Regions from separate parts of the Labilibaculum antarcticum genome, predicted to be linked through region 1. Evidence: riboswitches for the same ligand, from Rfam matches in the RefSeq annotation. Region 1 holds a riboswitch; the other holds the start of a gene.
What was found. A riboswitch is a leader RNA that binds a small molecule or an ion and turns the genes downstream of it on or off. The one in region 1 is predicted to bind cobalamin.
Positions count from the first base shown of each region.

Region 2: another riboswitch for cobalamin. It lies ahead of ALGA_RS17860 (hypothetical protein); the one in region 1 lies ahead of ALGA_RS17015 (ABC transporter substrate-binding protein).

Region 1 is NZ_AP018042.1:4,288,182-4,295,037, forward strand. It holds gene ALGA_RS16995 (transglutaminase domain-containing protein) at 1-707, opposite strand, end outside; gene ALGA_RS17000 (hypothetical protein) at 1,457-2,248, shown strand; gene ALGA_RS17005 (hypothetical protein) at 2,412-3,008, opposite strand; gene ALGA_RS17010 (TIM barrel protein) at 3,435-4,433, shown strand; cobalamin riboswitch at 4,748-4,952, shown strand; gene ALGA_RS17015 (ABC transporter substrate-binding protein) at 5,041-6,225, shown strand; gene ALGA_RS17020 (iron ABC transporter permease) at 6,233-6,856, shown strand, end outside.
Region 2 is NZ_AP018042.1:4,490,353-4,497,208, forward strand. It holds gene ALGA_RS17850 (AMP-binding protein) at 1-664, shown strand, start outside; gene ALGA_RS23020 (hypothetical protein) at 907-1,065, opposite strand; cobalamin riboswitch at 1,526-1,726, shown strand; gene ALGA_RS17860 (hypothetical protein) at 1,758-1,979, shown strand; gene cobA (uroporphyrinogen-III C-methyltransferase) at 2,081-2,854, shown strand; gene ALGA_RS17870 (sirohydrochlorin chelatase) at 2,860-3,717, shown strand; gene cobI (precorrin-2 C(20)-methyltransferase) at 3,739-4,443, shown strand; gene cobJ (precorrin-3B C(17)-methyltransferase) at 4,450-5,853, shown strand; gene cbiE (precorrin-6y C5,15-methyltransferase (decarboxylating) subunit CbiE) at 5,846-6,856, shown strand, end outside.

The sequences.
Region 1 (6,856 bases):
CGGGCAGGTACATCCAAACTTCTTGATAAAGACATAAAATAGGAATGGAAATCGGTGCAATTGCCTACCGAAATATCACAGGCATAGTCGGAATTTCCATTTCCAAATGTATACTCGCCGCCATATTTCTTGCTTTTCTCATATAAAGACACAACACTGTCTTTTGTAACGCCATCTTTAATTACATCCGGTAAACGGGTATAATATTCATCCGTTTTAGTACTCGCTTTTGGTTTGCCGTAGTGCATTTCGTTCAAAACAAAATTGTAAACCGCCTTCATGTCTTTTGAAGTAAAGGCGTTTGCCGCGATAATAGAATCGAATCGGCCGCCAACAGGAACAAGTCTGTTTGAACCCAGATAGTTCGAAAGATTTACTCCTTCGAAATCGACATTTCCAATTTGCTTTCTGTTCACCGTAAAATGCATGTTGATTTCAGTTGATTTCGCCAGACCCCCATTAATTGAAGCATACAGATAGGTGTTGCCGTGCTTCTCTTCTTTTTTAATCTCATAATCCAAATCAGTATCAATTGATAGATTACCGATGCTTTGTACTTCGTTGCTTGTAGGTACCGGAATCCAAATTTTGATGTCTTGTGCCGAATTGGCTGGTAAACTTACTTTGTAATTGAATTCGAAATTTCTTTCGGGTAAATGACTGCAGCTACACATTAGTATGGCAGTTATAAATAGTAATAGTCTCATAATAGCGGTTTAAGGGGTTTTACCCCATTTTTAGTAAAATTGGATGCAAAAATAGTCTATTGCATTTGCATAACAAAGCAAAGCGAGAGTATTTACGAGACTATATTTTGTACTGGAATAATGTAAATGTCATTTAAATACAAGCTTGGTGTTGAATTTTTATTCAAGATCCTTGGATTTATTGGTCAGGGAAATAGGCTTAGTATAATAACATTTATTTGAGATAAAATAAATGTTAAATTATTTGAAGGATAATCTGGAATAAACTAAATTAGATATGCTTTTAATAGTTACTGTTATCCTTAGCTACTTGTTTTGTGATATGTTCTTAATGAGTAGTAGGTTAGGTTCTTTTTTTAGAAGGCGGTTTTCAGCAATAATTGGGTTGAGGGCTTTGAGAAATGTAGATTTTATCTCGGAAATATCTTGTTGTTCTTAAAGGGAATGTATTTGTTGGAAAAGCTAGTTTGTATGTTCCTTAAGGGACCCTAAATGTAACCCGAAGGAATTGAATTGTAGCTCAAGGGAGTCGGAATGTAGCTCAAGGGAGCTGAAGATATTCGTAAGGGTGTGTAAATGTAGGGCCGGGGAATGAAAATATCGTTTAGTTAAAATGTAGGATGATCTGTATTAGTTTTTGGGCAAAGCCTTAAAATAAATGCAAAGTGTGTTTGGGAGTTTTGTTAGTTGAGTTTTGGAATAAATTATTTTTAAATCAACATAGTATTAATCAAACTAATTATTTACACATGAGTTTATATTATAAATTCAAACAAGAAGAACTGCCCGTAGTGGGAGAGATTTTATTGCAAATGTTTTTACGTGATCGTGAAAAGTTTGTTAGCTTTTCGCCAGACTTTAATGATGAGTTTGTTGCTGCTTTGCAAAATAAAATTCATCGTGTTGCTGATCTTACTCAGTCGAAAACACAAACCGCAGAGATTAAAAAAATTACTTCTGATTTGTATGATGGTCTTGATGCAATTCTGCACAAGTTGGAACTTATTTCGGCTTATGCACAGCGAGCGAATAAATCGATGCTTGTGAAAGCTTCCGATTTTGGAGTGAAAGAAGCCAAAAAAATGATCCGATTGAGAAATGTTGAAGGCTATTGTGCTAAAGTAAAAGTGATTCAGCAAAATATCACCAAAAATTTGGAGATGTTAAAAGAGAAAGGCTATAAAGAAAGTCTTGGTGCCGAATTGGATGAAATGACCCAGAAAGTATACAATTTAAATTTAATGCAGGAGCAAAAGACTAGTGAAAGAAAGCAACTGGTTGTTGATAACAATGCAGAATTTGATCATTTGTGGAAGCAGTTGAGCGATATTTCGAAAACAGGAAAAATGCTCATGAAAGAAGATCAGTCGAAAGCCGAAGAGTATATGTTTAGCTGCTTAATTCATAAAGTGCGGAAAACGAATACCAAAAAAGAAGTGAAAAACAGGAAAAAAACAGTAGCGCCAGTTGATGAGAATTCAGTTCCTAAGGAAGCTCCTGTAAAAAAAGAAGAAGCTATGCTTCATTCAGAAGAGTCGTAATTCTTCATTTCCTATAGAGAAATAATGGAACGCCTTCTTCGGAAGGTGTTTTTCGTTTTAATTAAAACAAAAAAATAAGTGTAGGTCTGATTTCTCAAGGCTTACACTTATTATATAGGAATGATTCTTTAGAATCATTTGGTCACTAGAACCACTTTGGTCACTACTTTCTGAAGGCATAGTTATACTCTTTTTTATCCGACACTAAACGAACTTTATAATCTCCTTTTGGCAATGCTTCTACATTGAACTTTTTAGAGAAAGTTGGTTCCGATGCATAAGAGTTAGTATATACTTCATTTCCAAATGCGTCATTAATAGAAATACTAAATGTTGCATTTTCAAATGATAGGTAGGTTACAAACAGATTGTTGTCTTCAGTTCTGAAAAGAGTTTTTTCAGTCATTTCATCACCTAATTCAGCTACTTGTTTGCTGTTAATAATTTCAAAGTTCTTTTCCAATTTATCTTCTTTGCCAGTCAAAACAATTTTGTATGTTCCATCTTCAAGATATGAGAAATCAAGCAATTTTTGATCTGAAGTTCCACCGTTTACTTTATTTGAATAATACAAGTTTCCAGCTTCATCGTAAATCTTCATTTTAAGAACTGATTCAGTTGGATTGATAATAGATACAATTGAGAAATCAGTATCCAAATAAGGATTAATTCGAATGTTTCCGGTTGCAAATGCTGAACTTGCGCCTAAGAATAGTATTACTCCCAATACCAATCCTTTAAATGTGTTTTTCGTTTTCATAGTTTTAAAATTTAATGATTAAAAATTTACTAAATCAACTATCGATTATTTGTTGTTAGCTGACATTGTAAATCTAGAGATAAATCTTAGAAATGATCTAAATAACAAACCACAAAATTGAAGAAATAACAAAAAAAACAACTTAAAACGGTTGCGGAAGCTCCCGAAATTGTTTGCGTTACATAGATTTAATAAAGAAATTTATCATTATTAAGCTTAAAAGGGATGTTTCGTTTTTATGATAACGTTTTCGAATATTGCGAAAAATGGCCAAAACGTCATTTTTTTACTTGGCAGGTGAAAAAAGAGATCAAAAATATCAAGTGTGGGGGGTGAAAAAATGATCATTTAAGACTATTTTTGATGTGAATTTAATATCAACCCTTGTTTTAATAAGTATAGGGAAGAAAAATCACACTATTATATATGAACTACCAAAACCTGATAGATTTTTCCGTTCATCCATCCGATGTGAATCGGTTTTCGAATAAATGGGACGGACTAACAGAATATATTGCGGCTAAAAATATCGATGGGGTCGAACTTTTAATAGGTTACGATCATCCATCTGTTGAGATTCCTAAAGATATTGTGAAAAGTGTGCACTTGCCTTTTTGGGTTACTTGGTTGGATGTTTGGAGAAAAGGGGAAGATGCTGCTAACTATTATTTCCCGGATACCTCACCAAAGCATCTGCAATTTTGCTGTGGAGGTAAGAATGCTTTAGAAATGATTGCATCGCAAAAGAAATTGTGGGAACATGCAGCTCATTTTAATCCAGCACATGCCGTTTTGCATGCTGCACATATAGAACTGGACCATTCTTTCACCCGCGATTTCACTTACAAAAGCACAGAGGTCTTGTCAAGTTTTTCGGAAATGCTAAACCGAACAGCACAGGAATTTGGTGATGGTGAACCTCCGGTTACGCTGGCAATTGAAAATTTATGGTGGCCAGGTCTCGATTTCTTGTTTCCGGCCGAGGCCGATGATTTTGCATCGCGTTTGGATTTCTCAAATTGGAATTTGCTCTTGGATACAGGACATTTAATGAATACCAATATTGCTTTGAGGTGCGAGGATGAGGCAATTGATTTTGTTTTGGATCGGATATCCCGATTGTCGAAGGATATTCAGGGGAAAATCAATAGTTTGCATTTAAATCTAAGTTTGTCGGGAGAATATCAAACAAAACAAGTAATGACGGGTTTGCCAATGGACTGGTCGGACTTGAGCCACTCAGAGAAATATTCAACGGCACGAAAACATGTGCTTCAAATCGATCAGCATTTACCATTTCAATCCAATAGGGTGAAGGAGATCATTCAGGAAGTTGCCCCCGAAAATGTAATTCACGAATTTATTACAAAGGATATTGAAGAGTTTTCGGCGAAGTTGGAAATCCAGATGAATGCATTGAGGTAGGGACATGCCATGGCGTGTTCATATATTTTCATTATTTATGTCTGTAAATATTTATACAAAGACTTTTTCATTTACTATGATTCAGTCTTTTTGCTTTTATAGTATGGAATACCAAATGGAGCTTTTTATTCAAGGGTGAATAAACTATTTTTCTTGTTTCACTTAGTCTATTTAAGAAGACTACAAACTAAGGATGCCGATGCATGTTGAATTGGGTCGCAGATGAGCTTGCGGATTTATGATTCAAACGAAACGACAATCGGTATAAATTGCATATTGCTTTTTCAAAACATCTTCTTTTTCCGAAATAATCCATAGATTTGCAAGAATTGGGTTTCTCACCTTTTGAGAATTAAAATGGGAATCCGGTGTAATACCGGAGCTGTCCCCGCAGCTGTAAGCCCTCAATGATTTATCATTGATAAGTTCTAACAAATTAGTCACTATGTGAATGTTGTTTCGCATGGGAAGGCGTTAGAATGGGTAAGCCAGAAGACCTGCCTAGTATATTGAACTGTTTCGTAACTTCGGGGAACTGAGTAACGAAGGTATAATTGTTGCAATTGTATTTTCTCGTATGCTATCCCCACAATTATTGTGGAAGAAAATGAATTTAGCAAAATCAATCTATTGGGCATTAATCCTATTTCTATTCTTAGGTACTATTTCTTGTCAATCGGGTCCTAAAAAAAAGGAAACGAAAAAGTCGACTCAAAATTTCCCTCCGGATCTCGCCTTTTATCATCCTACTCATATTAAATATGCAAAAGGATTCGATATTAAAATTCTCGATAATGGCTTAAAAGAATTAATCGTTTGGGATCCATGGAACGAGGGCAAAATTTTTCAAAAATACTATTTGAAGAATCGTGGAGAAAACACGAATGTTCAGGTTCCTACTGATGGTTTGTTGGTAGAAGTTCCTGTAAGAAGTATTGCCGCCCTATCAAGTACACAAATCGGAATTTTAAAGTTTTTAAATGTTCAGGACAGAATCGTTGCTGTCTCTTTGAACGACCGTATTTACGATGAGGATTTGAATAAAAAGGCTCAGGAAGGTATAATACAGGCCGTTGGGCATGCTGAAACTTTAAATTTTGAGAAAATTGTTGACTTAGACCCTGAATTGGTAATGGTGGCTGGTTTTATGAATATCACCGATAGTGAAACTAAACTAATGAATGCAGGTTTGCCTGTAGCCTATAATATTGAGTGGATGGAAACTTCACCTTTGGCGCGTGCTGAATGGGCAAAATTTATTGCGGCCTTTTTTAATAAGGAAGCTGAGGCGGAGAAACTTTTTATTGCTCTGGAACAGAGATATAATGACTTGAAAAAATTGGTTGAACATGTTGAGAGCAAACCAAGTATTCTTTCAGGTTACAATTTTAAAGGAACATGGTACATGCCGGGAGGACAGAGTTATTTGGCTCAATTTCTGCGAGATGGCAAAGCCGATTATTGTTGGTTTTCTGATAGCACCAGTGGAAGTATGCCATTAAGTTTCGAGGTTGTTTTTGATAAACAATCCGAGGCCGACATTTGGTTTGGGCCTGGTCAATGCAGAACTTTGGAAGATATGAATGGACTCGATTCGCGATATTCTCTTTTCAAGTCCTATAAAAATGGTCAGGTATATTGCTACACCAAGCGAATGAAAGAAAGCGGGGCCAACGATTGGTACGAACTTGGAGTAATGCAGCCCGATGTAGTGTTTAAGGATGTTATCAAAATTCTGCATCCGGAGTTGTTGCCAAACTACGAATTACATTACTATCAGCAATTGAAATAGACGAATTATGCAATCGATAAAAAAAGGAAGTTTTTTTGCGGCCATATTTGGGATCATACTACTTTTCATCTGTGGAATTTTCCTGATGGATTTAATCTATGGAAGTGTAAGTATTCCTTTTAAAAAGGTATTCGCAATTCTTTCTGGCGCTGATGTGAAAAACTCATGGAATTACATCATTTTGAATTTTAGACTGCCAAAAGCATTAACTGCAATTATTGTAGGAGCTGGTTTGTCGGTTACAGGTTTAATGATGCAAACTCTTTTTAGAAATCCATTGGCTGGACCTTACGTTTTGGGAATTAGTTCCGGAGCCAGTTTAGGGGTTGCCTTAATGGTGATGGCATCTGCTATAATGCCAGTTGCTTTTGGTGCCATTTCGGCTTTTTTGGGTAGTTGGGCATTGGTTGTTTCAGCCGTTGTTGGTGCATCGGTAGTGTTTATGCTTGTGGCCTTGGCATCCATCCGAATATCAGATAGTGTTTCATTACTAATTATTGGAATCATGTTTGGAAGCATTACTGGCGCCGTTGTAAATATTCTGCAATATTTTAGCGCCCCAGAACAAATACAAAGTTTTATAGTATGGACTTTTGGAAGCTTGGCAGGTGTTACATGGAATGAAATGCAA
Region 2 (6,856 bases), 200 kb from region 1:
TTTTTTACGTGAAGCAAAATTTCCATATGCCATTGGTTACGGATTAACCGAAACAGCACCATTAATTGCTGGAAGCGGTCCGGCAATTACTAAATTTAAATCGACAGGCCCTGCTTTAGTCGGAGTTGAGCTGAAAATCAATAATCCTGATCCTATTACTCAAATTGGTGAAGTTTGGGCAAAAGGGGATAATGTAATGATGGGTTATTATAAAGAACCTGAGAAAACCAAAGAGGTGCTTACAGAGGATGGTTGGTTTAAAACCGGAGATCTCGCAAAAATGGATAAGGACAATTACTTATACATTGAAGGTCGTTTAAAAAATATGATCGTAGGAGCAAGTGGTGAAAATATTTATCCGGAAGAAATTGAATCGGTAATCAATAACTTTAAGCATGTAGTCGAATCTGTAGTTATTGAACAGAAAGGCAAATTAGTCGCAATGGTTCATTTTAATTATGAGGAGCTGGAACAGCAATATCATAATGTTAAAAAAGAGATGGGTAATTATGTTGATCTTACAGTCGATGAATTGATGCAGGAGTTACAGGTATATGTGAACTCCCGGGTGAACAAATTTTCACAGGTTCAATTGATCGTGGCTCACGTTGATCCATTTCAGAAAACAGCAACACATAAAATAAAACGATTTTTATACTATTAGAAATACAAAAGGCTGATGAAAATCAGCCTTTTTTTTTGCCTTGTATTTTGTATCGATTCTTCAAGTGACCAACTGTAAATAAGGGAAGTGTCTCCAGTGAATTTTTTTTTCCGGTCGATTTCGGTCAGGGCCTCGAATTCCGGACCAAACCTTTCAAATGCGCTCATAAATCCAAAATATCTATCCGGAATATCCTTTACCATTTTACCAACCAACGAGACGGCCTTTTTCGAGATGATTAATCAAGAAACATTAACTGCACCAACGATATCAGTCACGATATTAGATGCATCACCTGCTACTCCTGTTTCTATATCTTTTAATATTTCACCTAAATCTCTTTGGCTTTTTCTTGTGAGTCTTAAGTAGATATGAACATTTAATTCTCTGTCTTTAAGCATTTTTCTGCTTAGGATATATAAGCCTTCAGAACCCGGTTGATTGGAGTCTAAGAAATATTCATTATCATGACGCTTACTTTAAACGGTTCTAGAGGAATTGTAGTCGCCATTATTTTATCCGCTTCGATTGTGTGATCTGCAATTATTACAAAGTGTAATTGCCCGCTTTTCTTTGGGCGGTAAATTCGAATTCCATCAATTTACAGTCTTACTTTACTCATGATAATAGAAGTTTAGATTAGCATAAATGTAGAGAACATCATATTATGACACATAATAAAATATAGGTGTGGATGTTTTCTTTTATGTTCTGGACTAAACTTGTAAAATATGTTTCTCGACAGATGTGAGACTTATTTCATATTTGTATGTGTCAGATTATCAGGATAGATTGTGGTTGGTGTTATTCGAAGCTCAATAATGATGTGAGGAATGCTTAAAATCTTGAATTAATATTGATACATTTGTTTCGCGATTTGGCAATATCCTATCACTTGATTTGATATTAAAGAGGGAATCCGGTTTGAGTCCGGAACTGTACCCGCAGCTGTAATCTCTATACCAAACTCTGTTGCATGATGTCACTGTATCTTATGGAAGATATGGGAAGGCGCAACAAGAGGGAGAAAGTCAGAAGACCTGCTTAAAAGCAATTTTGTTTAATCGATACTTTCGGGACTAAAAGTTAGATTATGAAGAGAAAGACTATGTTTATGCCTAAGTGGCATATTATGCTTGGTTCGTTAATTCGGAACCAAATTTTAAAATTTAGATCGGTTATAGATGACACTCTGTTCATCTCGTTTATTGATAAAACGAACTGGTTAACTCCAAAACTTTATGAAAGAGCGAAGGCAGAAAAATGCGATTCGCAAAAGTTTAATTTTTGGAGCCTAAGATTACTCCCAAATTAATACAATTTAATAATTCAGCTTGTTGTTTTCAACAGGACCGAATTGTTGTACTCATAACTTAAAGGCAAACTACCGTTTGTATACTTTAAAATCAAGATGAAATGAATCCTAAAAGAGGTAAAGTGAGCATTGTTGGTGCTGGTCCGGGCGATCCTGAATTAATCACACTGAAGTCTATTCGCGCCATTGAAAATGCAGACGTAGTACTATATGATTATTTGGTAAACAAGGAATTGTTAGCCTATTGTAAATCTGATTGTGAAATTATTTACGTTGGGAAAAGGAACAAACAACATACCTATCCACAGGAAGAGATCAATGGAATGCTGATTGAGTTAGGATTAGCAGGAAAGAAGATTGTACGATTGAAAGGTGGAGACCCATTCGTATTTGGTCGTGGCGCGGAAGAGATATTGGGTTTGAAAGAACATGACATTGAGTTTGAAGTGATTCCTGGTATTACGGCAGGATTTGCTGTTCCTGGAGCCGCTGGTATTCCTGTTACATTGAGAAATGTGGCTTCTTCAGTAGCTTTTTTCACAGGACATCAGTGTGATAATCACAAAACAGAAATTCAGTGGGATAAGATTGCTACGGGTATTGATACTCTTGTTTTCTATATGGGGGTTACACAGGCAGCACGAATTGTTCGAAATCTGATGGCAAATGGCAGGAAACCAGAAACACCGGTTGCCATGATTCGTTGGGGAACTTTGCCGGAACAGGAAGTGCTAAAAGGAACTTTAGGAAATATTGTGGCAAAGATGGAGGAGCATGATTTTAAACCACCGGCAATATTTATTGTTGGGGAAGTAGTCGCCTATTCAGAACAATTATCACCACTGATTAATCAAATGGCCGAAACAGAAATTTGATAGCTATGAACAGAAAAGGAATTTTACTGTGTGGGCATGGAACCCGCAAAGAAAGAGGAGCAAGAGCTTTTCAAGAGTTTGCAGAGCGATTTGCGTCTCAAGTTACGGATTATGAGGTTGAATATGGATTTTTGGAGCTGTCTGAACCGGATTTTGAGACGGGTGTGAAGCGATTGCTTGAAAAAGGAGTCTTAGAGATTATTGCTATTCCTGTCTTTTTATTTACAGGAGTGCATATGGAAAGAGATATTCCTTATGCCTTAAATGGCCTTCAGGATAAATATAAGGTGAAGATTCAGTTGGCCAATTACATCGGGACATGTAATGAAATGGTTGAGTACGGAGTGCAGCTCATAAGTGAAACTCTTAAAAATAAGGATTGGAAGATTGATGATACTGCATTTCTGGGACTAGGTATTGGAGCTTCCAAAGCCGAGGCCAATGCCGATTTGGCGAAGATGACCCGTTTGATTCAGGAAAAACAGAATTATCCTTTTGCTGTTAATGCCTACACGAGCAACATGACTTATCCGGCATTGCCTGTGGTATTGGATTGGTTGAAGGTCTTGCCGTTTAAAAATATTGTGATGTTGCCTTTTGTATTTTTTCCTGGAGTTTATATGGATAAAGCAAATGATACGATGGAGGTTTTTGCAAAAGAAAATCCGGATAAGAACATCGCAATTGCACCCTTGTTAGGTGATGTGAATGGATTGTTTGAGGTATTGAATACAAGATTACAAGAAGTGTTAGACGGAAAAGTTGATTTGGTAGCAACTACTGTTTTAACCGGGGTGGAGCCACACAATCATCATGGACACGATCACGGGCATAGTCATGATCACGGACATCATCATCAATAATAGAAGAGGGGAATAAAAGATATGAGCGGAAAAGTGTTTGGTGTAGCGTTAGGACCGGGAGATCCTGAGTTAATAACGGTGAAAGCCTTGAATTGTTTGAAGAAATCGGAGAAGATTTACTATCCGGCAACGCAATCATCAAAAGGAAATCAGGATAGTTTTTCATTGGTGATTTTGAAGCAATTGGATGTAGAGGAGAAGAAATTCATCCCTATTAATGTACCGATGAGTAAAGATCGATCGCATGCGGTGAAGGCTTATGCTGATTTGTTTTTAAAAGTACAGAAAGATGTTGAAGAAGGCAAACAGGTATCAGTTGTGAGTGAAGGTGATATCTCATTTTTCAGCACATTTTCCTATTTGCTTGAAGATTTCAGGAAGAATAGTGTCGATTTTGAGATGATTCCGGGAGTTCCGGCATTTATTTTAGGAGGCTCGGTAGGCAAACTGCCATTGGTCACTCAAAACGACAAGCTTCTGGTTGCTCCCGATTTGGAAAATAAGCCGGAGCTAAAGGCTTTACTTGCTCAAAATCAAACGGTGGTTTTAATGAAAATTTCGAAGGTTCGCGAGTGGATTAAGGAATTCATTGAAGAAAGCAAATTGCAATTTTTTTATGGGGAGTATTTAGGAACCGAGAAGCAATTTACCTGCACTGATATGGACAGCTTGAGGGACAGGCAAATTCCATATTTCGCCATTTTAATTTTTTACGGAAACAAATAATATATCATGCCAAATATACTTGGAAAAATAACCGTTGCAGGCCTCGGACCAGGAAGTCCGGATCTATTTTTAAATCCGGCAATAGATGCAATAAGAGAAGCCGATGTGGTGATAGGATACAAATATTATTTCCAATTCATAGAATCATTTCTAAAAGAAGGAACAGAATGTATGGATACGGGAATGCGTCAGGAGGTGCAGCGTGCCGAAAAAGCTTTTGAATTGGCTGAAACAGGAAAAGATGTTGTTGTAATCAGCTCGGGAGATGCCGGGATTTACGGAATGGCATCGCTTGTTTTCGAAATGGCTGAGAAAACGCAATCGAAAGTAGAGTTAAGAGTTATACCGGGAATTTCTGCTTTTCAGGCGGCAGCAGCAAAATTGGGCGCTCCACTTAGTCACGATTTGGTTATTCTTTCCTTGTCGGATTTATTGACCAGTTATGCTTTGATCGAAAAGCGCATTAAAGCGGCAGTAATGGGCGATTTTGTAACAGCAATTTACAATCCTAAAAGCAAGAAAAGATATTGGCAATTGTATCGCTTACGGGAATTGTTTTTGGAGGAAAGAGAAGAGACAACACCAGTTGCTATTGTGCGTCAGGTGGCTCGTGCCGAGGAACAAATTACTTTGACAAACTTACGCGATTTCGATCCTGAAATGGTAGATATGTTCTCGCTTGTAATTATTGGAAATTCACAAAGCTATATTTCTGGTGATCGATTTATTACACCACGCGGATATTACGACAAAGAAGAGGAAACGGGAAGACCGGGACCATTGATTATGCAGGAAAGCTTCAGAACCATTGCTTCCGAATTAAAAGGAATGGATTTGCCTTTGGAAACAAAATGGATGCTCTTGCATTGCATTCATACATCTGCGGATTTTGAATTGGCTAAGATTTTGAAAGTTCAGAATAATGCAGCTCCGAAATTGAATGAATACCTTCAAAAAGGGGGTGTAATCATTACCGATGTTACCATGGTTCAGTCGGGAATTCGCAAGAAAGCCTGCGAGAGAATGGGAGTAGAGATCAAGTGTTATTTGCACGATCCCCGAACCATGGAATTGTCCGAAAAACATGGCATCACCCGCACTCAGGCTGGAGTTCGTTTAGCAGTTGAAGAGCATCCTGATGCAATGTATGTGTTTGGAAATGCACCAACAGCCTTGATTGAGTTAACTGATTTAATGAGAAGTAAAAACATTCGACCAGCTGGTATAATTGCAGCTCCGGTAGGCTTTGTTAATGTAAAAGAATCAAAACACAGAGTGAAGAGTTTTACAGATTTACCTGCTGTGATTATTGAAGGACGAAAAGGTGGTTCTACATTGGCAGCAACCATCGTGAATGCCATTTTAAGTTTGGAAGATGCTTACGATTTAAAACCTGGAAGAGATGTTTAATTTTTACATCATAGGAATACCGGACCGAATGGAAGTGAGTCTTTCTGATGAGGTGAAGGAAGTGCTGCAAAATCATCATTATTTCTCGGGGGGAAAGCGTCACAGAGATTTGGTAGCTTCTTATTTGCCGGAGAATGCGAAATGGATTGACATAGTTGTTCCATTGGAAGGGACGTTTATGGTTTATGAGCAGATTGATCAACCCATTGTGGTGATAGCTTCCGGAGATCCTCTGTTCTTTGGTATTGGGAATACAATTAAGCGCCGTTTTCCGGATACAAAAATAAAGGTGTACCCTTATTTCAATAGTTTGCAGTTGCTGGCACATGAGTTTCAATTGGCTTATGGCGAAATGACAATTTGCACCCTGACTGGAAGAGATTGGGTGAATTTGGATCAGGAGTTGATTCAGGGTAAAAAGTGCATTGGTGTTCTTACTGATAAGAAAAAAACACCAGCTACTATTGCTGCAAGAATGTTGGAAGCTGGTTTCGATAATTACAAGATGATTGTTGGTTCAAAACTGGGTGGTGATGAGCAGTATTGCACTGAAATTTCATTACAGAATGTTATTGATAAGGACTTTGCTCATCCGAATTGCCTAATTCTAATTCAGCAGAAGGAGATTAAAAGGACATTGGGCATTCACGAGGCTGATTTTCACATTTTGAATGGTAGGCCAAAGATGATTACCAAGCGAAGCATCCGATTGAATTCCATTTCATTTTTAGAATTGAATGATGCAAAACACCTTTGGGATGTAGGATATTGCACGGGGTCGGTTTCTATTGAAGCCAAGCAATTTGCACCACATTTGCAGGTGACTGCTTTCGAGCGAAGAGAAGAATCCAAAGAGCTTTTGAAGTTGAATCAACGAAAGTTTTGTGTACCCGGAATAGAAGGCATTCATGATGATTTTTTCAATATCGACTTATCGACAATTAAGAAGCCCGATCGGATTTTTATTGGCGGGCACGGAGGTAAATTAAACGAAATGATGCAG